Regions from separate parts of the Nonomuraea sp. NPDC050663 genome, predicted to be linked through region 3. Evidence: riboswitches for the same ligand, from Rfam matches in the RefSeq annotation. Region 3 holds a riboswitch; each other region holds the start of a gene.

Region 1 (9,443 bases), on a different contig from region 3:
ATCTCAGCCCCTCCAGGTGTAGGTCGCGATGGATTCCTGGTGCATCTCGGCGCTGAACCCGGGCCTGACGGGCGCCCGGTAGCTGCCGTTCTCGATGACCACCGGGTCGACGAAGTGCTCGTGCAGGTGGTCGACGTACTCGATCACCCTGCCCTCCATGGAGGCGCTCACGGCGACGTAGTCGAACATCGACAGGTGCTGCACCAGCTCGCACAGGCCCACGCCGCCGGCGTGCGGGCAGACCGGGACTCCGAAGCGGGCGGCCAGCAGCAGGATGGCCAGGTTCTCGTTGACCCCGCCGACCCGGGCCGCGTCCAGTTGCAGGTAGGAGATCGCGCCCGCCTGGAGCAGCTGCTTGAAGATCACCCGGTTCTGCACGTGCTCCCCGGTGGCCACCGCGATCGGCGCCAGCGCGCGGGCGATGGTGGCGTGGCCGAGCACGTCGTCGGGGCTGGTCGGCTCCTCGACCCAGTACGGGTTGAACTCCTTCAGCGCGCCGACCCACTCGATGGCCGCGCCCACGTCCCAGCGCTGGTTGGCGTCGATGGCGATGGGGAAGGCGGGGCCGCACACCTCGCGGGCGACGCGGAAGCGGCGCACGTCGTCGGCCAGGTCGGCGCCGACCTTCAGCTTGATCTGGGTGAAACCCTGCTCCAGCGCCTCCTTGCAGAGCCGCCGCAACTTCTCGTCGTCGTAGCCGAGCCAGCCGGGCGAGGTCGTGTACGCCGGGTAGCCGTGCTCCCTGAGGTGGGCGATGCGCTCCTGTTTGGAGTCCTCGTTCCTCCTGAGGATCTCCAGGGCCTGGGCGGGGGTGAGCGCGTCGCTCAGGTAGCGGAAGTCGATCAGCTCGACGATGCGCTCGGGGCTCATCTCGGCCAGCAGCAGCCACAGCGGCTTGCCCTCGCGCCTGGCCTTCAGGTCCCACAGCGCGTTGACCACGGCGGAGATCGCCATGTGCATGACGCCCTTCTCGGGCCCGAGCCAGCGCAGCTGGGAGTCGTAGACCAGCTCCATGTACAGCGAGCCGAGGTCCTCGGCGTCCCGTCCGAGCACGTACGGCCTGAGCGCGTCGATCGCGGCGGTCTGCACGTCGTTGCCCCGGCCGATGGTGAAGGCGAACCCGTGGCCCTCGTGGCCGTCGTCGGTGCGCAGCACGACGTAGGCGGCCGAGTAGTCGGGGTCGGGGTTCATCGCGTCGGAGCCGTCCAGCTCGCGTGAGGTGGGGAAGCGGATGTCATGGCTCTCCATCGCCACGATCGCGTAGGCCGTCAAGGCGATCCCTTCAGACATCGGATGTATCTGGGCCATGATGCTGCGCTATTCCGGAAATCCTGTCAAGATTGGGCGGACTCGCGATCGAAACCATCGGAGGACTCAGTGCGTCTCTGGTACGACCGGCCCGCCACCGACTGGGAGAGCCAGTCCCTGCCGATCGGCAACGGCGCCATGGGCGTCTCGGTCTACGGAGGCGTCGCCACCGAGCGGCTGCCCTTCAACGAGAAGACGTTGTGGACCGGCGGGCCCGGCTCCAAGGAGGGCTACGACTTCGGCGACTGGGCCACCCCGCGCCCAGGGGCGATCGCCGGGATCCAGGAGGCGCTCGACCGCGAGGGCACGCTGTCGCCCGGGGAGGTCGCGGCGCGGCTGGGCCAGGCCAAACGCGGCTACGGCGCCTACCAGACCTTCGGCGAGCTGCGGCTCGAGTTCGGCCACGCCGACGCCTCCGGATACGAACGGGAGCTGTCGCTCGACGAGGCCGTGGCCAGGGTGCGCTACGACTGCGACGGGGTCGGCCACACGCGCGAATACTTCGCCTCCCATCCCGGGGGCGTGGTCGTCGGACGGCTGGCCGCCTCGGAGCCCGGCGGGCTGTCCTTCACCGTGCGCCACACCTCGCCGCACGCGCCGGAGATCACCGTCTCGGACGGCAGGCTGACCATCCGCGGGGCGCTGGACGACAACGGGCTGCGGTTCGAAGCCCAGCTCCAGGTGCTGACCACCGGCGGCAGCCGTACGGACCACCTCGATCACCTGTCGGTCACCGGCGCCGACAGCGCGGTCCTCATCCTGTCGGCCGGCACCGACTACGCGCCCGTCCATCCCGCCTACCGCGGCGACGACCCGCACGACCGGGTCACCGCGGCCGTCGACGCCGCCGCGGCCGCGGGCTACCAGGCCCTGCTGCTGGAGCACCTCGCCGACTACCGCGAGCTGTTCGACCGGGTCCGGCTGGAGATCGGGCAGCAGGAGCCCCCGATCCCCACCGACCGGCAGCTGGCCGCCTACACCGGCGGAGCGTCGGCGCACGACAGGGCGCTGGAGGCGACCTACTTCGCCTACGGCCGCTACCTGCTCATCAGCTCCTCGCGGGCCGGGTCGCTCCCGGCCAACCTGCAAGGGGTGTGGAACGACGTCACCGACCCGCCGTGGAGCGCCGACTACCACGTCAACATCAACCTGCAGATGAACTACTGGCCCGCCGACCAGACGAACCTCTCCGAGACCTTCGCGCCCTACGACCGGTTCGTGAAGTCGCTGGTCGAGCCGGGGCGGCGCACGGCCAGGGAGATGTTCGGCTCGCGCGGATGGGTCGTGCACAACGAGACCACGCCGTTCGGCTTCACCGGCGTGCACGACTACGCCGAGGCGTTCTGGTTCCCCGAGGCGGCCGCGTGGCTGGCCCAGCACCTGTTCGACCACTACCGATACTCGCTGGACGTGACCTACCTGGAGTCGGTCTATCCGGTGATGCGGGAGCTGGCCCACTTCTGGGTCGACAACCTGGTCGAACGCGAGGGCCGCCTGGTCGTGTCCCCGAGCTACTCGCCCGAGCACGGCGACTTCACCGCGGGCGCCGCCATGTCGCAGCAGATCGTGTACGACCTGTTCACCAACGTGCTGGAGGCCGCCGAGGCGCTCGGCGACGACGAGCAGGAGGTACGGCAGGCGCTGGCGAGACTGGATCCCGGGCTGCGGATCGGCTCCTGGGGGCAGTTGCAGGAGTGGGCGGACGATCTCGACTCACCCGGCGACGAGCACCGGCACGCCTCCCACCTGTTCGGCCTGCATCCCGGCCGCCAGATCCGGCCAGGCACGCCCTTCGCCGAGGCCGCCATGGTCAGCCTGGTCGCGCGAGGCGACGGTGGCACCGGCTGGTCGAAGGCCTGGAAGATCAATTTCTGGGCCCGCCTGCGCGACGGCGACCACGCCCACACGATGCTCGCCGAGCAGCTGCGCCTGTCCACGCTGGACAACCTGTGGGACACCCACCCGCCCTTCCAGCTCGACGGCAACTTCGGCGCCACCTCGGGGATCGCCGAGATGCTGCTGCAATCGCACACCGGCGTGATCGACGTGCTGCCCGCGCTGCCGCGCGCCTGGCGCGACGGGTCGGTCCACGGGCTGCGGGCCAGGGGAAACGTGACGGTGTCGCTGACCTGGCGCGACGGCGCCGCCACCGAGGTCGTGCTGCACGCCGGGTCGGACGGCCCACTGCGGGTGCGCTGCGGAGACGACCTCACCGTCGTGGAGGCGCGAGCGGGTTCGAGCCACCGGATCCCGCTGGGGTGAAGAGCAGGGCCGCGGCCAGTGCGGTGGCCGCGGCCCTGCCCGGTCAACGGGGACCGGTGCTGTTCAGCCTAGGAACGACGACGCTCGCGGCCATCGCCCGGCCGATGGGGATCGGGCTCAACCGATCGGTGGAGCCTGGTAGCCCAGCTGCCGCAGGTGCTCCGGCGAGACACGGGCGACATTGTGGTCGTGGTCGGTCGAGGCGTACTGGTGCAGGGCCCACTCCTTCCACGGTTGCGGCGCCTCGACCTCGCCCTTGTCCTTGCCGTAGTGGGCGACCCAGAGGGGGTAGTCGCCCAGGCCCTCGCCGTGGGTCTTGGCGAAGGACCAGGAGCTGTAGAACATCGGCCTGACCCCGGTGGCCTCGCGCACGCGCTCCAGCCACCGCTTGGCCCAGGCGTTGACCTCCCCGGCCGGGCGGCCGTCGGTGACCTCCAGGTCGAGGACGAGCAGGTCGCCCTGCTCCAGGCCGTGCTTGCGCACCTCGGCCAGGAACCTGTCGGCCTGCCGCACCGGGTCCTGGCCCGGACGGCCGAAGTGGTAGGCGCCGCGCACCAGGCCGTTCTTCTTCAGCTCCGACCAGTTGCGCGCGAAGGTGCCGTCGGTGAACGTGAGCCCCTCCGTGACCTTGGCGATGCCGAACGACAGGTTGTCGGCGCTCCAGTCGAAGCCTTGGTCGTGGTTGGAGACGTCGACGCCGTACGGCTGGGACGGCTCGGCGGGGGCGGCCTGGACGGCGGCTCCCGTCGCGGCGGCTCCCGTCGCGGCGGCTCCCGTCGCGGCGGCTCCCGCCGTGGCGGCTCCCGCCGTGGCGGCTCCCGCCGTGGCGGCCATGGCGGGTTCCGCCGTGGCCATCGCGGGGATCCCGGCCGCGAGCGCGGCGGCCAGGGCCGATCCGGCCAGCATCGGCCACCTGCGTCGGCGGGCCCGGTGGCGGCCCTGCGCGCTCTGGGTCCTCAGGCGCTTGCGCAGGGGTTGGACGGCGGCGGCCGCGAGGGTGACGGCGAGCGCGCCGGTGACCACGAGCGCGCCCTCGCCGCCGGCGGGAGGGGGTTGCTCCGTACGGCTCAGCGCGATGGGCACGGTCTCGGCCTCCGAGGTCGGGGGTGGAGGGGGTCCGGCGGCCTTCGCCCTGGCTTGTGCCTCCTCGAAAGTCAGGCCGTCGACTTTCACCTTCCTGGGAAGGCCGTAGCCCACGATGGTGCTGTTCGTGTCGCGAACCTTCCGTTTGAGGTGGACGCCTTCGGTGTTCGCCTCGATCGTGTGGATCTTGCCGTTGGCGACCTTCTCGACGATGCCGATGTGGCTGATTCTCGCGCCCGAGAAGTTGAAGAACACGAATGCGCCGGGCTCCGGTTTCGTGGACCATGCGCCCTGCTGCTTGAACCAGTTCGCGTGGGACGGGGTGTAGGCGAACTGGCCGGTGTACTTCCAGACACCCGCCTTACTGGCGGCCCAGGCAAGGAACATGTCGCACCAGGCAGCGGAGTCGTAGCCGCCGGACTGGGCGATGTTCTCGCCATACCAGTCGCCGTACTTGGTGTAGCCGCCCGCTTCCTCTCTGTACGGCAGTTCAGCTTCGATGACCTTGAACAGCTTGTCCGAGATCGGATCCAAGGGGGAGGGTCCTCTCCTTAGGACGCCTACCGGGTTAGCTGACGGGTTCGGGCCAGGAGATGCCCTACCGCGAAATTCGAGCGCGCCGCACAGCGCTCGGGGCTCTCGGATTCACCCCGGAAAGTTGGGTCCCCGGTTCCCCGCGGAGGGGGATTCGGCGATCGGACGTCGCCCCCTGGGTGGAGGCGTATCACCGTCCGATAACGAGGGACCTTAATAACAGTCTGAATAAAACCCAAAATCTGGAAAAGTAAAATCACGCTTCGGTGGCGGATCAGTCACGCCGGGTCACCACTTGACGGTCGTACAGGAGCGGGGTAGAACACGTTTCAATACGGTTGTCTACCAAGCGCTTGATCAAATCTACGCGATGAGGTGGCCCGGTGCACATCGACCTCGTTGACCAGGACCAATACGCCGAAAACGGTCCGCCGTTAGCCCAGCTCGCCTGGCTCAGATCCCACGCGCCCGTCTACTGGCACGAGGGAGAACCAGGTTTCTGGGCCGTCACCCGCCACACGGACGTCGTCCACGTCTCGCGACACTCCGAGCTGTTCTCCTCCTCCCGCAAACTCGCCCTGTTCAACGAGATGCCCGAGGAACAGCGCGAGCTCCAGCGCATGATGATGCTCAACCAGGACCCGCCCGACCACACCCGGCGGCGCGCCCTGGTCAACCGCGGGTTCACCCCGCGCACCATCGCCGCCCTCGAACAGCACATCCGCGAGATCTGCGACGACCTCCTCGACCAGTGCTCGCCCTCCGACGAGATCGACTTCGTCACCGAGATCGCCGCCCCGCTGCCGCTGTACGTGATCTGCGAGCTGATCGGCGCCCCCGTCGAGGACCGCGACAAGCTCTTCCACTGGTCCAACCAGATGATCGGCGCCCAGGACCCCGACTACGCCTCCTCCCCCGAGGAAGGCGGCGCCGCGGCCACCGAGGTCTACGCCTACGCGGCCGAGCTGTCCGCCAAACGCGCCGCCGCGCCGCCGCGCGACGACATCGTCGGCAAGCTCCTGCAGCCCACCGAGGCCGGTGAGCGGCTGACCGACAACGAGTTCGAGCTGTTCGTGCTCCTGCTGGCGGTGGCGGGCAACGAGACCACGCGCAACGCCGCCTCCGGCGGCATGCTCGCCCTGTTCGACCACCCCGACCAGTGGCAACGCCTCGTCGACGACCCCACGCTGGCCCCCACCGCCTCGGAGGAGATCGTGCGCTGGGTCGCCCCGGTCAACCTCTTCCGCCGCACCTCCACCCGCGACCAGGAGCTCGGCGGGCAGCAGATCGCCGAGAACGACAAGGTCGTGATCTTCTACTCCTCGGCCAACCGCGACGAATCCGTCTTCGCCGACCCCGGCGTCTTCGACATCGGCCGCGACCCCAACCCGCACCTCGGCTTCGGCGGCGGCGGAGCGCACTTCTGCCTCGGCAACCACCTGGCCAAGCTCGAGCTCAGAGTGCTGTTCGAGCAGCTGGTGCGCCGCTATCCGAAGATGCGCCAGACCGGCCAGGCCCGGCGGCTGCGCTCCAACTTCATCAACGGAATAAAGGAGTTGCCAGTCCGCCTAAGCTGATTTTTCATGCGCCTCTCCGATATTTCTCCAGATGAGACCCTCTGGAGCCTGCAGCGGCTCTCCTACGCCGTCGAAGCCGAACTCATCGGCGACGACCGCATCCCGCCGCTGCACGAGTCGCTCGACGACCTGCTCGCCGAACCGCTGACCTGGGTCGGCGCCTTCGACGAGGACGAGCGGCTCATCGGGGCGATCGCCTGGTCCTTCGCCGACGACGGGCTGCTCGACATCGAGCGGCTCGTCGTCGCCCCCACGGCCTTCCGCCGCGGCATCGGCCGCACCCTGGTCACCGAGGCGCTGACGCGGGCCGGCGACCGCGGAGCCGTCGTGTCGACGGGCCGGGACAACAAGCCGGCCAGATCGTTGTACGAGCGGCTCGGCTTCGCATGGGTGGAGGACGTCGAGGTGATCCCCGGGCTGTGGATCACCCGCTACGCTCGCTGAGCCGTTCTCCCCAGGGTCTGGAATTTCGTGTTACGTCGCCACCTAGGGCTCGTGGTCGCCGGGCTCTACCTGCTCGCCTGCGCGGCGGCCGCCGTCATCAGCATGCTCGATGGCCGCCTGCGGGCCCTCTGGCTGGCAGTCGCGTGGGACACCCCTTACTCGTTCGCCGCGATCGTCTACCCTCCACCGGCTTCGCCCGGTGTCCAGGTCGCAGGACTGGCCCTGCTCTGCCTGCTCAAAGCATGGATGCTCTGGCAGGTCCTCCTGCCAGGACCGGGCGCCGCTCCGCCCCGCCTGCTGCGGCGCCTGCTGTACATCGCGGCGGCGCTCCACGCGGCCGGCTGGCTCCTGCTCGACCAGCTGCCCGAATACGTGTCGGCTGGCGTGTACCTGCTGGTGTGGGGCCCGCTCGTGATCCTCTTCAGCCGCATCGCGGCCGGCTGGCTTCGGACCGTGCTGCTCGTGCTCGCCGTCCTGGACATCGTGTCGAGGGTCGAGAATCTCGCCGACGAGATCCCCGGACTCGAGTCTCCCGCCGTCCTCGGCCTCACCCGGGTTGCGTTCGTGGTGTGGAGCCTGCTGATCCTGCTGGCCCAGCGGCGCGACGACTGCTTCAGCGTCACCACGCTCAGGATCGGAGGACTCTCCTTCGTCATCGGGCTGATCGCCCCGATAGCCGCAGGCGCGCTCGACCTGAAACTGATCGGCCACCACCTCGACGTCTTCTTCGCCGTCTGGCTCGTGCGCTCCGCCCACGACCTCGGGAGGACCTCTCTGCCCACGAGCCCCCTCCTTTGGCCCCGGCGGCTCCTGATGTCCACCGGCGCCGTGCTGCTCGCCCTCGGCCTGCTCAAGCCCGAGAGCGCATCCTTACAGACTTTCACCGGCCGAGAGATCGACTGCATGGCGTGGACCTTGGAGCACCGCGGAGACAGCGACACCGCCCCGGAGGACAGGGAGCAAGCCTTCCTCTGCCCGAAGTGATCGGCGGGAGGGAATTGCGGATCCTGCAGTCGGAAGTACGCCTGCCGACCTGCGTCAAGGGGCCCCGGCCACTCCCGCGTCAGGGTCCACATGCGCCTGCGAGGAGCACCTGATCCTCGTCTCTACCCGGGAAGGTCCAAGCGCACGGTCCGTCCACCGCACCTCACGCTAGGAGGCCTTCCCCGCCTCCTGGTAGGCGCGGGGCGTGATCCCGAAATATCGTCCGAACCATCGGGTGAGGTGGCTCTGGTCGGCGAACCCCGTCTCACCGGCCACCTGCCCGATCGGCCGGCCCGCCGCGATGCGCCTGCGCGCCTCCCTGAGCCGAAGCTGGCGCTGGTAGTCGCTGGGCGCCATGCCGTACCTCGCCTGGAAGGCCCGGTAGACCGCGAACCGGCTGCCTCCGGCGGCCAGGGCCAGGTCCTCCGCCGTCAGGTCGTCGAGGAAGCCCTCGTGGATGCGCCGCCGCACCCTCTCCGCGATCATCGCCCCGCCCCTGAGTCCTTCGATGGGAAGCGCGGCGGGTCTGGTCGAGGCGCGCCTGACGATCGCCGCCACGGTCGCGTCGAGCAGCTCGTCGCGCCTGAGCGCCGGAGCGTTGCCGAGCAGCGCGCCGTGCAGCGCCCTGAGCGCGGCGGCGAGCACCGGGTCGTCGACCACCGGCTCGGCGAAGAGCGGCATGCCGGGGACCAGCTCCGGGCCGATGTGGACCATCCGGTAGGTGAAGCCGAGCTCGGTCGCCGAGTGGCCGTCATGAGGGTCGTCCGGGTTGAACGCCATGATCATCCCGGTCGCGCTCGTGTGCCTGCCGCCCCGGCACCTGAACGTCTGCGCGCCGTCGTCGGTCACCCCGAACGAGTACGTCTCGTGGCTGTGGCGGTGGTAGACGTGCTCGGTGAAGTGCGCGTGCATCGCCTCCACGGGCTGCTGCCGCGCTCGCCAGTAGCGGGCCCACTCCGGCATCACCCTCCCATTGTGCCTGCCGCACCAGCGTTCAAGACGCGGCCCCGTACGGCAGGCGATGCTGAGGGCCATGCGTTTCGACACCAAGATCGCGATCGTCGTCCGTTCCGACCTGGCCACCTGGCAGAGGCTCAACGTCACCGCCTTCATGGCCAGCTCGGTGGCGGGTGGCGTGCCCGAGACCATGGGGCTGCCCTACGCCGACGCATCGGGCACCGCCTACCTGCCGATGTTCCGCCAGCCCGTGCTCGTCTACGAGGGCGCCGACGCGGCCGCGCTGCGTGCCGT
Region 2 (9,443 bases), on a different contig from region 3:
AGCACCTGGGCCGCCACACCCTCACCCTCGCGGATGAGACCGAGCAGGATGTGCTCGGTGCCGATGTAGTTGTGGCCCAGCTGCAAAGCCTCACGGAGCGACAGCTCGAGGACCTTCTTGGCCCGCGGGGTAAAGGGAATGTGCCCCGACGGAGCCGACTGGCCCTGGCCGATGATCTCCTCGACCTGCTGACGCACACCCTCAAGGCTGATGCCGAGACTCTCCAGAGCCTTGGCGGCAACGCCCTCACCCTCGTGGATCAAACCCAGAAGGATGTGCTCAGTGCCGATGTAGTTGTGGTTGAGCATCCTGGCCTCTTCTTGGGCCAAGACGACAACACGCCTCGCTCGGTCGGTGAACCTCTCGAACATCTCGTCGCTCCTCACAGAGCGGTCAGCCCAGGCCCGGCAAATCCGGTCCCGTCATCCCGCATGCTAGCCCTGGCTCGGCGATCCTTGGCCCTCTGCCGCTCTATAGCAGAGAACGTTCCCCGAGAGCAGGGCGTTCACCCTCCATCCAACTACTGTCTGAGGGTGGTGTGTTCCCGATACGCCGCAAGCGAACGAGGTTTAGGGGCTCTCGGAGAAAGCATCACGAGGCAGTCCCCACATCCTACGGGCCAGATGGCCGAAAGACCTCACGCGCTGATCGCCGAGGGCGAACACCCGACCGTGGCGGTGAACGGTCGTACGGCGCCGCGAGGGGCTGTGATCAAAGCGCGGAGACAAGAAAAGAACGCAAAACCTGACAGCAAGACGATCATGCGCTTATGGCATCCGCCGGGGTTCTTGGCGATCGTCATAAGCGCATGGGCGTCGACTAGTGAGCCGCTTCGTACTGCTCCACGATGTTTCCCGCGATGCGGCCGCGCTCGCTGACGGGCAGCCCCCGCTCCTTGGCCCAGGCGCGGATACGCGCGCTCTGGTCGCGGCTCATCTGACGAGAACTCGCCCGGCCGCCGCCACGACGGCGCACGGCGGTGGCGCCCGACTTGCGAGCACCCTGCACGAAAGGCGTCAGTGCGTCACGCAGCTTCTTGGCGTTTCCGTCGCTCAGGTCAATCTCGTAGGAGGCACCGTCAATAGCGAAGCTGACCGTCTCATTGGCCTCGCCTCCATCGAGGTCATCGATGAGAATCTCCTGGATCTGCTTGGCCATCTACGCATTCCTTTCCGGAGTATTGCTTCATTCGCCTGCCCAAACATATACCCGGAAAGGCGTCGGCACAATTCAACGCCACGTGATTCCGATGGGCGGCGGATCAGTTCTGGTTCTCGGGCCCTTCGGCGGCGTTTGACCGCCGGCCCGCAGCCTCCGACTTGACCAACTTCACCACGCCATAGATGAAGACGGCGGCCACGACAGTGGGCGGAAGCAACGCAGTGATTACATCGGTAACGGCTTGCATTCGTCCTCGACTCCACGGGGGGCACTTAATGCACAAGCAACACCACGGACGTGCGGCGCTGCTACGCGCCGCCGGACAGTACACGACCCTAGCGCGATCGACGTCCCACCCGCTCAGCGGGGGTGATGGGACACCACGTGCTCAGCCTAATACCAGTCTGGGCAGAGTTCTTACCGGATCATGGGAAATCTACGCAATTGTGTTGCTTGCCACGTCATCGTCCATCTTTGACCACTACCGTTCCAGCCCAGCGGTCATCGAGTCCTCGCTGGCGGGGCTTGTCGATCAAGATGAACAACCCCACGGCGAACACCAGCATTCCGGCAAGCAGATTGGCCAGCGGAATGCCCATCACGATCGCCGGGCCCGGATAGAGCAGGGCCCGTTTCAGCGCGGCGGTGCGGGTGTGCGGGGAGACACGAATCTTCATGATCGACTTACCGAAGGTGCGGCCACGCCTGGAAAGGGCGAGCCACTCATAGCCGGTATAGGCGGCGCCCGCCAAGAACCAGGCGCCCACGACGATCAGGCCATCCGGAAGGCCGACAGTCCGGAAGAAGAGCCACAGCAGGATGGACAGAATGTAATAGAGGACGCCGAAGACGAGCGCCTCAATGAGGCGCGCCGCGAAGCGTTCCCACCATTCGGCGGGGACCCCACGCGTCCCTGGCGGGGTCTCGGTCATATCCACTCACCTCCCACCGGGCTATATCGCACATTTTGGTTCGGGCCCGGGTACGAAACAGGGGCCGGCATCTGCCGGCCCCCGTTTGTGCTCGGTCGGGTTACTTGACCTTCACGACCACGGTCTTGGCCCACTTGTCGGCGAACGTCTGCTGAAGAGGCTTGTCCCACAGCAGCGAAGCGCCGTTCACGGCCACCAGCAGTCCGCCCAGCCCCATTCCGAAGGGAAGGAAGAAGGCGAGGCCGTAGAGAATGTAACCGCCGTAGGTCACCAGCGCCCGCTTGAACGAGACGTCCGTCGGCAGACCGCCGGGCTGCACGGGGCCGCCCACCTGGACCACCTTGATGCCCATGATGATCTTGCCGACCGTCTGGGCCTTCAGCTGGTTCATGAAGAAGTCGTAGCCGACCCAGACCGCCGTCGTCACGATGGCGATGACGAGGTAGTAGAGGACCCAGCTGCCGCTCGATCCGCCCGTCGCCCAGTTGTAGCTCGGGACGAGGAAACCGAAGATCGCGGTCAGGATGCCCGCCACGACTCCGAGGATCACGCCGTCGACGATCCTGGCCACCAGGCGCTGCCACCACTCGGCGAGCGGGGCGGGGGCGCCGGGAGGCTGCACGCCCACCGGCTGGTGCCCGTAGCCGGGCTGCTGGCCGTAGGCGGGCTGGCCGTACTGCTGCTGGCCGTAGGCAGGGGGCGTGCCGTACTGCTGCTGGCCGTAGTCGGGCTGCTGCTGGCCGTACGCCGGCTGGGCGTAGCCGGGCTGGGTGCCCTGACCGTACTGCTGGCCGGAGGCGGGCTGCTGGCCATAGGCCTGCTGACCGTAGGCCTGCTGCTGGTCGCCGTAACCCTGCTGCTGGTCGCCATAGCTCGGCTGCTGCTGGCCGTAGCCTTGCTGCTGACCGTAGCCGGGCTGCTGGCCGTACTGCTGGCCGGAGGCGGCCTGCTGACCGTAACCCTGCTGCTGGTCGCCATAGCTCGGCTGCTGCTGGCCGTAGCCCTGCTGGCCCGACGCCGACTGCTGGCCGTAAGCCTGCTGCTGGTCGTAGGCCTGCTGCTGGTCGCCGTAACCGGGCTGCTGCTGGCCATAGCCCTGCTGGCCGTAACCCTGCTGGCCCGACGCCGACTGCTGGCCGTAGGCCTGCTGGTCGCCGTAACCCTGCTGCTGGTCGCCGTAGCTCGGCTGCTGCTGGCCGTAGCCCTGCTGCTGACCGTAGCCGGGCTGCTGGCCGTACTGCTGGCCGGAGGCGGCCTGCTGACCGTAACCCTGCTGCTGGTCACCGTAACCGGGCTGCTGCTGGCCGTAGCCCTGCTGGCCCGACGCCGACTGCTGGCCATAGGCCTGCTGCTGGTCGCCGTAACCGGGCTGCTGCTGGCCGTAACCCTGCTGGCCGTAGCCTTGCTGGCCGTAGCCCTGCTGCTGACCATAGCCCTGCTGCTGGCCGTAGCCCTGCTGCTGCTGGCCGTACGGCTGCTGCTGGCCATAGCCCTGCTGGCCGTAACCCTGCTGCTGGCCGTAGGTGCCGTCTTCGGCGCGGTAGCCGACGACGGTCACGTCTGGGTCTGCGTTCTGCTGTCCGTATTCGGGAGCCCGGGGCTTGTCGTTCTCATCGGGATCACCCTGTGGATACGGCGGCTGTCCGGTGCTCACCGTGTCACCTCACTTCGAGTTCGCATGTGGCACATGTCAGGACACATGCTTGCTGCTGCCCAAGGTATCGGCATAGGTATCAACAATCACCTTTCCCCTTGGTCAACACTCGCGTCATTTGCCGCCAGGTGCAGCAGCATCCGAGTGTTGCCGAGGGTGTTCGGCTTGACGTGCTCCAAGTCGAGAAACTCGGCCACGCCCTCGTCATAGGAGGCCAGCAGTTCGGCGTACACCTCGGGCGACACGGGGGTGCCGTCGATGGGCAGGAAGCCATGTCTGGCGAAGAAGTCAACCTCGAAAGTGAGGCAGAAGACCCGGCGCAGGCCGAGTTCGCGGGCGGTGGAGATGAGTGCGGCGACAATCCGGTGGCCCACGCCCGTGCCCCGGAGATCGGGATCCACGGCGACCGTACGGATTTCCGCGAGGTCCTCCCACAAGACGTGCAATGCGCCGCAGCCGACGACTTTTCCATCGTGTTCGGCTACCCAGAATTCCTGGACATCCTCATAGAGGGTGACGGTGGCCTTCTCCAGAAGCCGTGGCCCGGCACCGGCATAGGTGTCGACGAGACGCTTGATCGTCCGTACGTCGGCCGTGCGTGCACGCCTGACGAACGTCTTGGTCTCGCGCTCGGCGACCTGCTCCATGAGGCTCCAGCGTACCGATCTATTTACGGCTAGCCCCTATCTCCGGCCTGCTCGGCCGCCGAGCCCCAGGAGTCACCGCTGGTCACAGCAGTCCCAAAGCACCGTAAACTGCGCACAACACTCGGGTGACCGCGCGTGCGCGTGATCCTGGCGTGATCCGGACGATGCCAAACCTCAACGGAATTCGCAGTTCTGGTTGAGCAGGAACTGATCGTGCACTAGTGTCCAGCGTCGATATCCCTTTGTGATCCTGCGGGGGGATGCGCCCAATCCCCTCGTCGGGGGAACCGGGGAACCACAAATGCACCTGGGGTGAGTCCGAGCAGCCGCTCGGTAGGGCTGCTCCGGCCCGAACCCGACAGCTAACCCGGTCGGCGCGGTGAGAGGAGAGGTGGCTGCTTGGTGAAGCGCACACGCGGTCGTGGAGGGAAGTCGGCGGGCAAGCACGCCCGCCCCCCGGAACACCCCGCGCTCGCCGCCCGGCGCGGCAGGCGGGTCGTGGCCGTCTGCGCGGCCCTCATGGCGCTGACCGTCGCCTTCCCGCTGGGATCCGCGGCGGCCGATCCCGAGCCGACGATCAACGAGCTGGCCAAGCAGGCCGAGGGGCTTCACACCCAGATCGGGCAGCTGACCGAGCAGTACAACGGCCAGCGGGTGAAGCTGAAGGACGCCGAGAAGACCTCGGCCGAGGCCCAGAAGACCCTGGCCAGCCGCCAGCGCGAACTCGCCACCAAGCGCCGTACGGCCATGCTGCTGGCGCAGAGCGCCTACATCTCCGGCGGGTACGACCACGCGATGGCCTTCAGCCAGAAGGGTGACCCCGACACCTTCCTCGACAGCGCCGCCACGACCTCCGCCCTGGAGGAGCAGCACAGCGGCCAGCTCAAGGAAGTGGCCCAGGCGATGAACAAGGCGACGCAGGCGGAGAAGGACGCCACCGCCAGGATCAGCCAGGTGCAGGAGCTCATCTCCGATCTCGACGGGCGGCGCGACAAGATCGTCAAGCTGGTCGCCAAGGTCGAGAGCAAGCTCTACTCCGATGCACTCGCCCAGGCCAGCAACCGCGGCCGCGCCGTGCGCGTCAACCTGCCGATCATCGGCAGCGGCAAGGCCGCCGAGGCCACCCGCTGGGCGCTGACCCAGCAGCTCAAGCCGTACGTGTGGGGAGCCGAGGGCCCCAACTCCTACGACTGCTCGGGTCTGGTGATGGCCGCCTACCAGAAGGTCGGAATCAGCCTGCCGCACTACACGGGCGATCTCTGGACGGCCGGCAGGCATGTTTCCAAGGAGGAGCTCAGGCCGGGTGACCTGGTGTTCTTCTACAGCGACCTGCACCACGTCGGCATCTACGTCGGCGGCGGCATGATGGTGCACGCCCCGCAGACCGGAGATGTCGTCAGGCTGGCCCCCATCGGCCGCCGCCCGTGGGCGGGAGCCGTACGTATCGCGGACTGACGCCCGTCAGCCGGAGACCAGCCGACGGCCTAGATAAGCTGACGGCGCGCAGCCCAGGCGACCGCCTCGATGGCGGTCGCCACTCCGATGCGGTCGCAGATGACCCGCAGACGGCGTCGTACGGTCCGCCCGCTGATGTCCAGCCTGCGGCCCACCCGATCGACCGTGACGCCCTTGGCCAATTCACCGAGCAGAGCCAGATCGGCCCGGCTCAACTCAACGCCCTCGGTGAGTAAATCCATCCGGAGCCTCCCCCCACTGCAGAAGCCGGCGGTGTCTCGCCCGAGCGAAACGGTAAACGCATTCTGGAAAGGTCGTCAAGGTGGGCCATCTCCCCACTTGACCAGCGCTATTGACGTGATCAACACAATGTGAACTACTCACGATATGTCAGAACACGTCGTGATGAGCCGGGAGATCTCGACAATGATCCTGACACCCGGGCTGCGTGCCTCGTGACCGCAGCGGATCTCCTCGGCTTCGATCCCGCCGACCCCGAGTTTCTTCGCGACCCATACCCAACTTACGGCCGCCTCCGAGAGCATGCTCCCCTGGTCAGAACGCCGCTCGGTATGCTCCTCGCGACGACCCATGAACGATGCACGGCCGTGTTACGCGATCCCCGTTTCGGCCATGGCGCAACCGGAGCCGAATCCTTCCTGTTCATGGATCCGCCGCAGCACACAAGACTGCGTTCACTCGTCAGCAAGGCCTTCACCCCGCGCATGGTGGAGCGGCTGCGGCCGCGCATCGAGGGCATCGCCAAGCAGCTCGTCGACGAGCTGCCCGCCGAGGCCGACCTGATCGCCCGCTTCGCCTACCCGCTGCCCGTGCTGGTCATCACCGAGCTGCTCGGCGTCCCCGCGAGCGACCACGAACGTTTCCGCGGCTGGAGCGAGAAGCTGGCCCGCAGCCTCGATCCGCTGCTGCCCTCCGACGAGGAGGCCCAGACGTTGCGGGCACGGGCGGAGTTCCGCGAGTACTTCCGCGAGCTGATCGTCCTGCGCCGCCTGTGGCCGGGCGACGACCTGCTCAGCGTCCTGGTCGAGAACCAGGAGCTGACCGAGGACGAGATGGTCGCGACCTGCATCCTGCTGCTGGTGGCGGGGCACGAGACGACGGTCAACCTGATCGCCAACGGGGTGCTGGCCCTGTCACGGCACGACATGTGGGCTCTGGCCTCCGACCACCCCAAGCAGGTCGTGGAGGAGGTCCTGCGCTACGACCCGCCCGTGCAGCTGACCGGCCGGGTGAGCCTGGTCGACACCGAGATCTCGGCCAGGGGCCAGATGGTGCTCCTGCTTCTCGGGGCGGCCAACCGCGACCCGGCGATCTTCCATTCGCCCGAGATCTTCGACCCGCTGTCAAGCTCGCCCAGGCACCTGGCCTTCGGGCTGGGCATCCACTTCTGCCTCGGGGCGACGCTGGCGCGGCTGGAGGGCGAGATCGCTTTGAAGGAGCTGGCCCGACGGGAGCCACGGCTCCTGGAGCGTGCTCCGCCGTACAAGGAGAACCTCGTGTTGCGCGGGCTCGCGCGGCTTCAGGTCAGGCTGTCGTAGCGGCCGCGCGCCTCCTCGACCTCCTCGATGTGCTCCTCGGCCCAGGCCTTGACCGCCGCCATCAGCGGCAGGAGGGTACGGCCCAACGCGGTGAGCTCGTAGTCGACACGCACCGGCACGGCGGGGGTGACCGTGCGGGTGACCAGGCCGTCGCGCTCCATGGAGCGCAGGGTCTGAGTGAGCATCTTCTGGCTGACCCCGGCGATCCGCCTGGCCACGTCGCTGTAGCGGCGCGGCCCGTCGGACAGGGCGACCAGCACCAGGCTCACCCACTTGTCGCTGAGCGTGTCGAGCAGCTTCCGCGAAGGGCACTTGTCGATGTAGGCGTCGTAGGCGACCTTGGCCTCCGCGCGACGTTCGGCTGCTGTCTGGGTGGACACGACGCTCCTCGTGGTGAGTTACGCACTTCTGGGTGCCTTCTTACCAGAAGAGAGCAACTCTTCCTAGGGTCGTGGCCATGAGAGCACTGATCGCCCGTGACGGGCAGCTGGACATCATCGAGACGCCCGCCCCTGAGGCGGGGCCGGGCCAGGTACGGATCAAGGTCGAGGCGGCGGCCGTGAACCCGATCGACGTGGTCACCGCGGCCGGCGTGCTGCCCGACTACGGGCTCGCGCCCAAGCGCGACGCGTGGGCGCTGGGCTGGGACGTGGCGGGCGTCGTGGACCAGGTGGGAACGGGAGTACGGCTCGGCGTCGGCGACCGGGTGATCGGCCTGTCGGACCGGCTCGCGATCCCCTTCAAGGCCCAGGCGGACTACGTGGTGCTGGACTCCGCCGCCGTGGCGCCCGCCCCCGAGGGCATCGGGGCCGTCGAGGCCTCCACCCTGCCGCTCAACGCGCTCACCGCCCTCCAGGCTCTGGACCTGGCCCGCCTGGACGCCGGCCAGACGATCCTGATCACGGGCGCGGCGGGCGGGCTGGGCGGCTACGCGGTCGAGCTGGCGGCCCTGCGCGGGCTTCGTGTGGTCGCGGTGGCGGCGCCGCAGGACGAGCAGGCCGTGCGCGGCTTCGGCGCCGAGTGGTTCCTGCCGCGCGGCGACGACCTGTCGTCGGGGGTGCGTGCGCTCGTTCCCGGCGGGGTCGACGGCGTGGTGGACTCCGCCGCCGTGGGCCTGGACGCCCAGGACAGCGTGCGCAACGGCGGCGTCTTCGTCGCCGTGCAGGCGGGCGCCGCTCCCCTGCCGCTGCGCGGTCACCGCGTCGAGACGGTCTTCGTCACCGCCGACGCCATCCAGCTCACCGCCGTCTCGCGGCTCGCGCAGTCAGGGCGCCTCTCGCTGCGGGTGGCGGGCACCTACCCGCTGGAGCGGGCGGCCGAAGCTTACGAGCGCGTGGGCAAGGGCGGGCTGCGGGGACGGCTGGTCCTGGTTCCCTGACATTGTCCGGGTTTCTTGACAAAGCACGGCAAGCCTTCATTACTGCCCCGGGCAACCCTATGATCGCGATCGGGCTAGTCGAGGGGGTTCGTGGGGGTGTCAAGCGGGCCGTGGTTCGTGTGCCTGCCCGACCACCCCGGAGCGCGGGCCGCGGCGGAGACCTTCCTGGCCCGGTGCCCGCACGTGGTGCACCACCGCTCGGGCCGCCCTTGGCTCGCGGGCGACTGGCCGGAAGGCTGGCTGAGGACACGAACCCGCGCGCGGACCCTGTTCGGGCCGGAACCGGGGAACGAGCGCACCTGCCACGTCCTGTCCAACGACGACGGCCGGATGCGCCTGCGCGGCACCCTCTCGGGCGGCGCCCGCCTGTTCCACGCCCGGCTCGCCGGGCTGACCGTGGTCGCCGACCGCGCGGACGTGCTCGCCGCGCTCGTGGGGGCCGAGCTCGACCAGGAACGGATCGCGGCGCACCTGTTCGACCTGCCCATCGAGCCGGTCCCGCCGTGGCGCGGCGTGCATGCCGTACGGCCCGACCACGCCGTGGAGATCGACCCCGACGGCCGGGCCAGGCTCGTGCGGGTGTGGTCGCCGCCGGAGCCCGAGCTGCCGCTGGAACCCGGCGCGCGGGCCGTCGCGGCCGCGTTGCGCGAGTCGGTC
Region 3 (9,443 bases):
ACTGCTTCGACGTGAGCGACGAGTGGACCTCCGTCGCCCGCCGCTACTGGGAGAAGGCCGGGCTGGCCGAGAAGATCACGCTCACGCTGGGCCCGGCCACCGAGACGCTGCGCGAGGTGGAGGGCCCGATCCAGCTCGCCTTCATCGACGCGGACAAGACGAACTACCCCGCCTACTACGAGCTCGTCATGGAGCGCATGGAGCCGGGCGGGCTGATCCTGGCCGACAACACGCTGCGGGGCGGGACCGTGGCCGATCCCGCCCGCACAGAGGGTTATGTCCAGGAGATGCGCGAGTTCAACGAGCTCGTGATCAACGATCCCCGGGTGACCACGACGATCATGCCGATCCGCGACGGCGTGACGCTGATCAGGAAGAACTAGCGCGCGAACGCGATGGCCGTCGCCGTGGAGATGGCGGAGACCAGCACCACGACCACCACCACGGTGCCCAGCGGATTGCGGCGTTTGGGCGGCGCCGCGGCGATCCGCAGCGGCTTGCGCTCGGGGACGGGCGCCACCACCGCTCGCGGGGTCTTCTTCGGCCTGTCGGGTCTCTCGGGAGCCGACGGCGGCACGACGATCGGCGCCGGCTGCACCCGCCTGGGCGACTGGGTCGGCGTCGGTGTCGGTGTGGGCGTCGGCGTCGGCTCGGGGGTCGGTTCCGGACTGGGTGTGGGCGGCGGCGGGGCGGGGCTGTAGGTGGGCTTGGGGCTCGGCTTCGGCTTGGGCGGCGGAGCGCACTCCGCCGGGCACCCGCAGCCGAGGTTGACCGACACCAGCCCGCCGACGTTCACGCAGAGCTCGATGTCGACCGGCCCGACCACGACGCCGCCGCCCTTACCGTGCCCGTCATGGACGCCATCGCCCTCGCCGTGCCCGCCGGACTCCACCTCCGGGTCGTCGGCGTCCTCAGCCTCGTCGGGGACCTCGGGGGCGCCCGAGGGGTGGGCCGCCATCGCGACGATCCGGCCGCGGGGCTCCGGCTCGGCGACCGCCCCCGCGGCCGAGGCGCCCGCTGCCATCATGATGGCCAGTACGGCAAGCGCCAGCCGCATGGTCAGGCGCTCCAGGAGATGCGCTGGAGCTCGGAGAGCAGCCCCGAGAAGGCGTCAGGCGTGACCGCCAGCGCCCCGTCGAAGACGCGCGAGATGTCCATGGTCAGGTAGACGCCCATGCCCAGCAGGACCGCCATGAGCGCGAGCGGCAGCAGCGCCATCCCGCGCGGCCTGGCCCCGCCCAGCAGCGGCAGCACCAGCACGGCCAGCCCGGTGGCCACGGTGACGCCGAGCAGGCTCGGCGGCGGGGTTGCGGCCGCGTCCATCGCGCGCTGCCTGCGGGTGGCGGAGATCTCGCTGATGTGCTGCAGGACCGAGGCCTGCGCCTCCTCCTCGTCGGTGCCCTTGACCTGCAGGTCGACGACGCCCTTGCGCAGGTCTTCCAGGCGCGACCAGCCTTCCGGGCTGAGCTTGCCCTCCGCCATGAGCGGCCACTCGGCGTCCTTGACGAACCTGGCGTAGTCGTGCAGGCCGACCTGGATCGTGGCGACCGAGGCGGCGGGCAGTTCGGCCGCCGACCACGACGCCTCGGCGATGGCCTGGGTCTCGGCGTAGGTGTTGAGCCTGGCCGCGTCGGCGGTCGTCCACGGCACCACGATCGCGATGGCGAACGCGATGAGGAACAGGGCCGAGATCATCGACCCGGCGTGCGAGACGGTGGGACCGGCTGGGTCGCCGTCGTCGGACGCGCTGCGCAGCTTCCTTACCAACACGCTGGCGATGATCACCAGTGCGATGGCGCTCGCTCCGGCGAGAAGATATCCGGCCATGACCCTACCAGTCTCTCGGCATCAACTACGGAGAGAGACATTAACATCACCATAGGTAGTCATGGGTGTCATCGACGGCGTGGGCGCGCGCGTGTTCGCCGCGGCCACGCCCGATGTCAGCCGATCTTGTGAATCCACCCGTGGTGGTCGGGGCGGCCGCCGTACTGAATGCCCACGAGTTCCTCGCGCACGCGCATGGTCACCGGGCCGGGGGTGCCGTCGCCGATGGTCCAGGCGCGGTCGGCGCCCTTGACGAAACCGACCGGCGTCACGACCGCGGCGGTGCCGCAGGCGAAGACCTCGCCGAGCTCGCCCGACTCGCAGCCGGCCTGCCACTCCTCGATGGACAGCCGTCCCTCGACGGGCTCGAGGCCGAGCTCGGCGGCGAGGGTGAGGATCGAGTCGCGGGTGATGCCGGGCAGCAGGGTGCCGGTGAGGGCGGGCGTGAGCAGCTTGTCGCCGTAGACGAAGAACAGGTTCATCCCGCCCATCTCCTCGACGTAGCGGTGCTCGTGCGAGTCGAGCCAGACCACCTGGTCGCAGCCCTGCTCGACGGCCTGGCGGGTGGCGACGAACGCGCCCGCGTAGTTGCCGCCGCACTTGGCGGCGCCGGTGCCGCCGGGGGCGGCGCGGGTGTACTCCGTGGACAGCCACACCGACACCGGCTTGAGCCCGCCGGTGAAGTAGGAGGCCGCCGGCGAGGCGATCACCATGAACTTGTAGCTGCGCGAGGGGTAGTTCACGCCCAGCCCGACCTGGGTGGCGATGATGAACGGCCGCAGGTAGAGGCTGTGGCCCTCGGTGGTGGGCACCCAGTCGCGGTCGGTCTGGACGAGCAGCTCCAGCGCCTCGACGAAGGTCTCCTCGGGCAGCTCGGGCATGGCCATGCGCTGGCACGACAGGTTGAAGCGGGCGGCGTTGGCGTAGGGCCTGAACGTCACGATCGAGCCGTTGACCTGGCGGTAGGCCTTGAGGCCCTCGAAGAGCTCCTGGCCGTAGTGGAAGACCGAGGTGGCCGGGTCGAGGGTCAGCGGGCCGTACGGCATGAGCCGCGCGTTGTGCCAGCCGAGCTCTTCGGTGTAGTCGATCGAGATCATGTGATCGGTGAAGTGCTGCCCGAACCCGGGACTGGAAAGTACCTGCTCGCGCTCCGCATCGGTGCGCGCGTGGTCGGAGAGCTGCACATCGAAGCTGAGCTGAGTCATGGGATTCCCTTCATGAACGACTGCGTGACCAATACTAGGACGTAAAAAGAAATACCCGGCAGCTGTCCAGCCACCGGGCATTCGGGGGTGGCCGAGCGCGGAGGGCGCCCAGCCGTGCGGCTAGGCGCCGCCGGCTACTCGGGTCGCGATGTCGTCGCCGATCCGGCCGGTGCTGCGGCCAGGGGTGCGGGCGAGGATGTCGGCGGCGACGGCCTGCTCGACGCGGACCGCCTCGGCGGCGTGGCCGAGGTGGTCGAGGAGCATGGCGACCGACAGGATCGTGGCGGTCGGGTCGGCCTTGCCCTGGCCGGCGATGTCGGGGGCGCTGCCGTGGACCGGCTCGAACATGCTCGGCGCGGTGCGGTCGGGGTTGACGTTGCCGCTGGCGGCCAGGCCGATGCCGCCGGCGATGGCGGCGCCGATGTCGGTGATGATGTCGCCGAACAGGTTGTCGGTGACGATCACGTCGAAGCGCGCGGGGTGGGTCACGAAGAACATCGACGCGGCGTCGACGTGCTGGTAGTCGGTGGTGACCTCGGGGTAGTCGGCGGCGACGCGCTTGACCGTGCGGGCCCACAGGTCGCCGGCGAAGGTGAGCACGTTGGTCTTGTGGACCAGGGTGAGGTGCTTGCGCGGGCGCGACTGGGCCCTGTCGAAGGCGTAGCGCACGACGCGCTCGACGCCGAAGGCGGTGTTGAGCGACTCCTGGGTGGCGACCTCGTGCGGGGTGCCCTTGCGCAGCACGCCTCCGGCGCCCGCGTAGAGCGACTCGGTGCCCTCGCGCACCACGACCATGTCGATGTCTTCGGGCCCCGCGTCGGCGATGGGGGTCTTCACGCCGGGGAAGAGCTTGACCGGGCGCAGGTTGACGTAGTGGTCGAGCTCGAAGCGCAGCTTGAGCAGCAGGTCGCGCTCCAGGATGCCCGGGGGCACGCTGGGGTCGCCGACGGCGCCGAGCAGGATGGCGTCGAAGCCGCGCAGCTCCTCGAGCACGGAGTCGGGCAGGGTCTCGCCGGTGCGGTGGTAGCGCGCGGCGCCGAGGTCGTAGTGGTGGGTGTCGAACTTGACGCCCACGGCCTCCAGGACCTTCAGCCCCTCGGCCACGACTTCGGTGCCGATGCCGTCTCCGGGGATCACTGCCAAACGTGTCATGCGCAGCACTTTACCGGCCTGTCTCGCCGTACGAACACACATCTCAGGATTCGGACACAGGTAAATGTCTGATTTGCGCCCTTTTGACCATTTCGTTAGAGTCCTGACCTGCCTAATCCGCCGCGCCGTCCGTGGCGGAGCCGGGGACCCACGTTCCCCCGGGGCGAATCGGCGGTTTCCGCCGTAGGGCCGCGCTTCCAGGTCCGAGCCCGTCAGCTAACCCGGCCGGCCCCGTGGAAGGTCAATCCCCTGTCCTCCTTGCGCCTCGCCATGCTCGTGTCCGCTCCCCTCGGACTCGCGCTCGTGCTCACCGCCTCCCCCGCCTCCGCCTCCGCCCCCGAGAAGCCCGTCACCCTCACGCTTGACGGCGCCGGGATCAAGGAGATCCGCGACAAGGCCCTCAAGCCGCCCGCCTGGAAGAAGGCCCTGACCTTCGCCATGGCCGAGCGCGGCACGCCGTACGTGTGGGGCGGCGCCTCCGGCAGCGGCTACGACTGCTCGGGGCTGATGCTGCGAGCCTACGAGAACGCCGGCATCGAACTGCCGCGCACCGCGGCCGAGCAGTACTCAGCCTTCGACCGCAAGATCTCCTGGGACGACCTCAAGCCCGGCGACCTGGTCTTCTTCTCCGGGCTCGGGCACGTCGGCATGATCAGCCGGCCCGGCTACATGGTGCACGCGCCGCACTCGGGCGACGTGGTCAAGGAGGAGAGGCTCAGCGGCTGGCGCCGCCAGGCGTTCGTGGGCGCGGTGCGGCCCGACCCCAAGGGCGTCACGATCTGGGCGGCCCAGCTCAAGCAGAGGCGGGCCCCCGCACCCGCGATGCTCACCGCGAGCCTGTGAGCCCTTCCCGATCTATCGTGGTGGCATGGAGAAGATCCGGCTGACCGGCGCGCAGGCCACCATGCTGGCCACCCTGTACGGCAAGGCCGTCGACGCCGGCTCCCCCCGCTCGATCCTGCACGACACCATGGCGCTCGACGCGGTCAGGAAGATCGACCACGATTTCTCCCAGGTCGGCATGAAGCCCGGCGACGCCGCCACTGTCGCGCTGCGCAGCCTCCACTTCGACGGCTGGACGCGCGAGTTCCTCGCCGCGCATCCCTCGTGCACCGTGCTGCACCTGGGCTGCGGCATGGACACGCGCGTCTTCCGCGTCGACCCCGGCTCCGGCGTGCGCTGGTACGACGTCGACTATCCCGACGTCATCGACCTCCGGCGCAAGCTCTACCCGGCCGATCGTCCCGGCTACGAGCTCGTCGCGGCGTCGGTCACCCCTCCCGGCTGGCTCGACCAGGTGCCGGGAGACCTGCCGGTGCTCGTGGTGGCCGAGGGCCTGACCATGTATCTGCGCGAGGAGGAGGGCCGCGAGCTGTTCCGCCGCATCGTGGAGCACTTCCCCGGCGGGCAGTTCGTCTTCGACGCCTTCAGCCGTCGCGGCATCAGGATGCAGAGGATGAACAAGCCCGTCCAGGTCGCCGGGGCGACGCTGCACTGGGGTGTGGACGGTGCGGCCGAGCTGACCTCCGTCCACCCCCGGCTGCGCTGCCTCGACGCGGTGAGCGCCTTCGACATCGGAGGTTACGACCGGGTGGGGGTGCGCTACCGGGCGTTGGTGGGGGTGGCCAGGATGTTGCCGTTCATGCGGCGCATGGCCGTCATGTACCGGCTGGCGTTCTAGTCACTCGCTGGGGCGGCCGCCGTTGTCGCGGCGGTCCAGTGACAGCTGGACGGCCTCGACCGCCTCGTTCTCGGTCTCTTCTGGCGCGTTCCAGGAATACATCTCGTACATGAAGTGACTCGTCTCGCTTCGCGGGCGTTGGCTGGGAAATGTCGGACTCCGGTCGCGAATCCAAACCGGGCCTGGGTCCCTCGGTCCGGGTCACGGACGTCCGGGAGGGGGACTTAACGGCCGACACGCGCCACTCGCCGCGGCGAGTCGTCGACCTGCCCTAACAGGCCTCGCCGCGGCAGGTAATAAGTACGAGTACCTGGCGCATCCCCGTCAGGATAACCCGGTTGTCTCGTAGGACGTCCTACTATCTCATATCCTGAGACAACAAAACGGCCGGCGCCTCGTGACGAGACGCCGGCCGTACCAGGGAACGGGCTAGTCGGCCAGGTCGACCGAGCGTCCGCTCTCGGCGCCGATCTCGCTCACGATCTGGTCGAGTACCTCGGCCGGGAGGGCCGAGTCGACGGTGAGCGCGATGAGCGCCTGGCCGCCCTTGGTGTCGCGCGACACCTGCATCGAGGCGATGTTGATGGAGTGGTCGCCGAGGATGCGGCCGACCACGCCGACGATGCCGGGACGGTCGGCGTAGGCGAAGAAGGCCAGGTGGTCGGTCGGCTCGATCTCCATCTGGTAGCCGTTGACCTCGACGATCTTGGTGATCTGCCGGGGACCGGACAGCGTGCCCGAGACCGAGACCTGGCGGCCGTCGGCCAGGACGCCGCGCACCGTGATGACGTTGCGCCAGTCGGGGCTCTCCTCGCTGGTGACCAGCTCGACGGTCAGGCCGCGCTCCTTGGCGATGAGCGGGGCGTTGACGTAGGTGACCTGCTCCTCGATCACGTCGGCGAAGACGCCTTTGAGGGCGGCCAGCTCGACCACGCGCACGTCCTGCGTGGCGATCTCGCCGCGCACCTCGATGTCGAGCTTGGTCGCGCTCTCGCCGGCCAGGGCGGTGAAGACGCGGCCCAGCTTCTCGGCGAGCGGCAGGCCCGGCTTGACGTCCTCGGCGACGGCGCCGCCCTGGACGTTGACGGCGTCGGGCACGAACTCGCCGGCGAGGGCGAGCTTGACGCTGCGCGCGACCTGGGTGCCGGCCTTCTCCTGGGCCTCGTGGGTGGAGGCGCCCAGGTGCGGGGTGACGACGACCTGGTCGAGCTCGAAGAGCGGGTGCTCGGTCATCGGCTCCTTGGAGAACACGTCGAGCCCGGCGCCGGCGACGCGGCCCTCCTTGATCGCGGAGTAGAGCGCGTTCTCGTCGACGATGCCGCCGCGGGCGACGTTGATGATGCGCACGCTCGGCTTGACCTCGTGCAGCTCCTTGTCGCCGAGCAGGCCCAGGGTCTCCTTCGACTTGGGCAGGTGCACGGTGATGAAGTCGGCGGTCTTGATGGCCTCGTCGAGGCTGACCAGGCGCACGCCCATCTGCGCGGCGCGGGCCGGCGGCAGGTAGGGGTCGTAGGCGATCAGCTCGACGCCGAACGGCTGCAGGCGCTGGGCGACCAGCTGGCCGATCTTGCCGAGGCCGAGGATGGCGACGACCTTCTCGTCGAGCTCGACACCGGTGTACTTGGAGCGCTTCCACTCGCCGTTCTTCAGGGCCGCGTGGGCCTGGGCGGTGTTGCGGGCGCTGGCCAGGATGAGCGCGATGGTCTGCTCGGCGGCGCTGGTGATGTTGGAGGTCGGCGCGTTGACGACCATCACACCGGCCTTGGTGGCGGCCTCGACGTCGACGTTGTCGAGACCGACGCCCGCGCGGGCCACGACGCGCAGCTTCGGCGCGGCCGCGATGGCCTCGGCGTCCACCTGCGTGGCGGAGCGGACGATGAGCGCGTCAACGTCGGCGAGAGCGGGCAGGAGCTGGGAGCGGTCGGCGCCATCGGTGTGGCGGACTTCGAAGTCCGCGCCGAGGACGGCGAGACCGGCCTCCGACAGCTCCTCTGCGACCAGGACGACGGGCTTGTTCACAGGTGCGGATCCTTAAGGGCGGGCGTGATCAGGGGCACTTCGACGGGCCCCCGTGGGATCCCCAAGAGTCTATCCGGCCTTGTGAACGCGTTCACGAGTGTCCCAGGATCTGGGCACTACCCAGGGGTTTACAAGATCATTCAAGCTCACAGCATCTTTGTCTTGATCGGGAGTTTTCTTCACCATTAGCCTGATAAGTCGTGGCCGACTACCTATGGTTCGTCATATGAGCATCGGGAACGCTGCCCTCGCCGAAGTGCTGCGTCAGCATGGCAACCCGCACCGCCTGCTGTCCGCACTCGCCGACGGTGGAGTCCTGGTGGCCGTGCGACCAGACCGCTCCGTCGTGCTTGGGACCACCCAGGCCGGCGACCGCGTCCTGCTCGGATACACCGGGCCGGACACCTACGCACGACACCGCGGCAGCCATTCGCTGTCGGCGTGCGACGCCGACACCATCCTCGACATTCAGCGCGTCACCGGTGTGCGGGAAATCGTGATCGACGCTGCGGGCCCGGCTGCGGCAGCCGTGCCCATCGAGGACCTCCAGCGCTTCCTGCGCGCGATCCGCTCGGGGCCCATGCCCGCGTTGTCGGGGGCCGTTCCCGCGGCCTACGCGACCGGCGCCATGGCCACGGTCTCGCGAAGCGCCCCGCCGTCGGAGCGATCGTTCGCCCTGGCCGCCCCGGTCGCCTCGCCGCCGCAGAGCTGGATCCCCGCCCCCCGGCCGCACCTGTCCGGCCCCATGCAGCAGGTCGACCCCGGCTACCGGCGCTGCACCCATCCGATCCTGCCCGCCCTGCGCAAGGGGATCGCCACGCTGCTGGCGGACTTCCCCCTCGTGCACCACGTGTGGATCTCCGAGGCTCGCACGGCCTCCGGGGCTCCAGGGATCATGCTGCACGTCAAGGTGCACATGTCGGCGGCCGAGGACGTGGTGCGCGACCTCCATCGCGGGATCCGCGCCAGGCTGCCCCAGCTGGCGGCCAGCGAGGCCCCCATCCTGATGGCCCGGGTGGCCGACACCCGCAGCGAGCGGCGGATGATCGAGATCGGTGCCCACGTGGTCTGCGCCGACGTGACGGACTGACGCGCCGCGGGTAGGGGGTGGGTGTGAAGCGCACCAGCCCCCTGCACCAGCTCCGCTATGCCGTACGGCATCCCGGCCGCATCGTCCCGCACGTGCGGCGGCTGCTGCGCGACACCTGGTATCGCCTGCGGACCAGGGACCACGTGGCCTACTACCGCGCCGTCATGAAGTCCGACACGGCCAGGAACCCCGAGGCGGCCGTCGGCTCGCAGACGCACAAGCGCTGGCTGGCGCTCGGGCGGATGCAGTTCGACTACCTCAGGGAGCACGGGCTGCTGCCCGAGCACCGGATGCTGGAGATCGGCTGCGGCAACCTGCGGGCGGGCCGGCTGTTCATCGACCACCTGGAGCCGGGCCACTACTACGGCATCGACATCTCGCCCGACATCCTCTTCGCCGCGCAGGCCACGCTCGTGGAGCACGGCCTGCGCGACAAGCTGCCGCACCTCATGCCGGTGCGCGACCTGAC

The links. Region 3 has a riboswitch for cyclic di-AMP ahead of ACIBH1_RS16730 (C40 family peptidase). Riboswitches for the same ligand answer to the same signal wherever they lie in the genome.
Region 1: another riboswitch for cyclic di-AMP. It lies ahead of ACIBH1_RS17495 (GH25 family lysozyme); the one in region 3 lies ahead of ACIBH1_RS16730 (C40 family peptidase).
Region 2: another riboswitch for cyclic di-AMP. It lies ahead of ACIBH1_RS38610 (NlpC/P60 family protein); the one in region 3 lies ahead of ACIBH1_RS16730 (C40 family peptidase).

Annotation. Positions count from the first base shown of each region.
Region 1 covers NZ_JBITGL010000005.1:103,445-112,887, reverse strand. The annotation lists gene ACIBH1_RS17510 (SDR family NAD(P)-dependent oxidoreductase) at 1-2, opposite strand, end outside; gene ACIBH1_RS17505 (L-fuconate dehydratase) at 4-1,290, opposite strand; gene ACIBH1_RS17500 (glycosyl hydrolase family 95 catalytic domain-containing protein) at 1,378-3,570, shown strand; gene ACIBH1_RS17495 (GH25 family lysozyme) at 3,688-5,187, opposite strand; cyclic di-AMP (ydaO/yuaA leader) riboswitch at 5,194-5,357, opposite strand; gene ACIBH1_RS17490 (cytochrome P450) at 5,571-6,764, shown strand; gene ACIBH1_RS17485 (GNAT family N-acetyltransferase) at 6,771-7,208, shown strand; gene ACIBH1_RS17480 (hypothetical protein) at 7,236-8,192, shown strand; gene ACIBH1_RS17475 (AraC family transcriptional regulator) at 8,361-9,155, opposite strand; gene ACIBH1_RS17470 (DUF2000 family protein) at 9,226-9,443, shown strand, end outside.
Region 2 covers NZ_JBITGL010000017.1:158,812-168,254, forward strand. The annotation lists gene ACIBH1_RS38585 (ATP-dependent Clp protease ATP-binding subunit) at 1-371, opposite strand, end outside; gene ACIBH1_RS38590 (Lsr2 family protein) at 820-1,158, opposite strand; gene ACIBH1_RS38595 (RDD family protein) at 1,623-2,093, opposite strand; gene ACIBH1_RS38600 (RDD family protein) at 2,194-3,747, opposite strand; gene ACIBH1_RS38605 (amino-acid N-acetyltransferase) at 3,834-4,394, opposite strand; cyclic di-AMP (ydaO/yuaA leader) riboswitch at 4,648-4,785, shown strand; gene ACIBH1_RS38610 (NlpC/P60 family protein) at 4,797-5,849, shown strand; gene ACIBH1_RS38615 (LuxR C-terminal-related transcriptional regulator) at 5,879-6,091, opposite strand; gene ACIBH1_RS38620 (cytochrome P450) at 6,515-7,408, shown strand; gene ACIBH1_RS38625 (winged helix-turn-helix transcriptional regulator) at 7,390-7,788, opposite strand; gene ACIBH1_RS38630 (NADP-dependent oxidoreductase) at 7,866-8,786, shown strand; gene ACIBH1_RS38635 (asparagine synthase-related protein) at 8,883-9,443, shown strand, end outside.
Region 3 covers NZ_JBITGL010000004.1:829,105-838,547, forward strand. The annotation lists gene ACIBH1_RS16705 (O-methyltransferase) at 1-383, shown strand, start outside; gene ACIBH1_RS16710 (hypothetical protein) at 380-1,057, opposite strand; gene ACIBH1_RS16715 (hypothetical protein) at 1,060-1,827, opposite strand; gene ACIBH1_RS16720 (branched-chain amino acid aminotransferase) at 1,944-3,032, opposite strand; gene ACIBH1_RS16725 (3-isopropylmalate dehydrogenase) at 3,153-4,184, opposite strand; cyclic di-AMP (ydaO/yuaA leader) riboswitch at 4,284-4,430, shown strand; gene ACIBH1_RS16730 (C40 family peptidase) at 4,443-5,027, shown strand; gene ACIBH1_RS16735 (class I SAM-dependent methyltransferase) at 5,053-5,865, shown strand; gene serA (phosphoglycerate dehydrogenase) at 6,295-7,884, opposite strand; gene ACIBH1_RS16745 (hypothetical protein) at 8,111-8,974, shown strand; gene ACIBH1_RS16750 (class I SAM-dependent DNA methyltransferase) at 8,992-9,443, shown strand, end outside.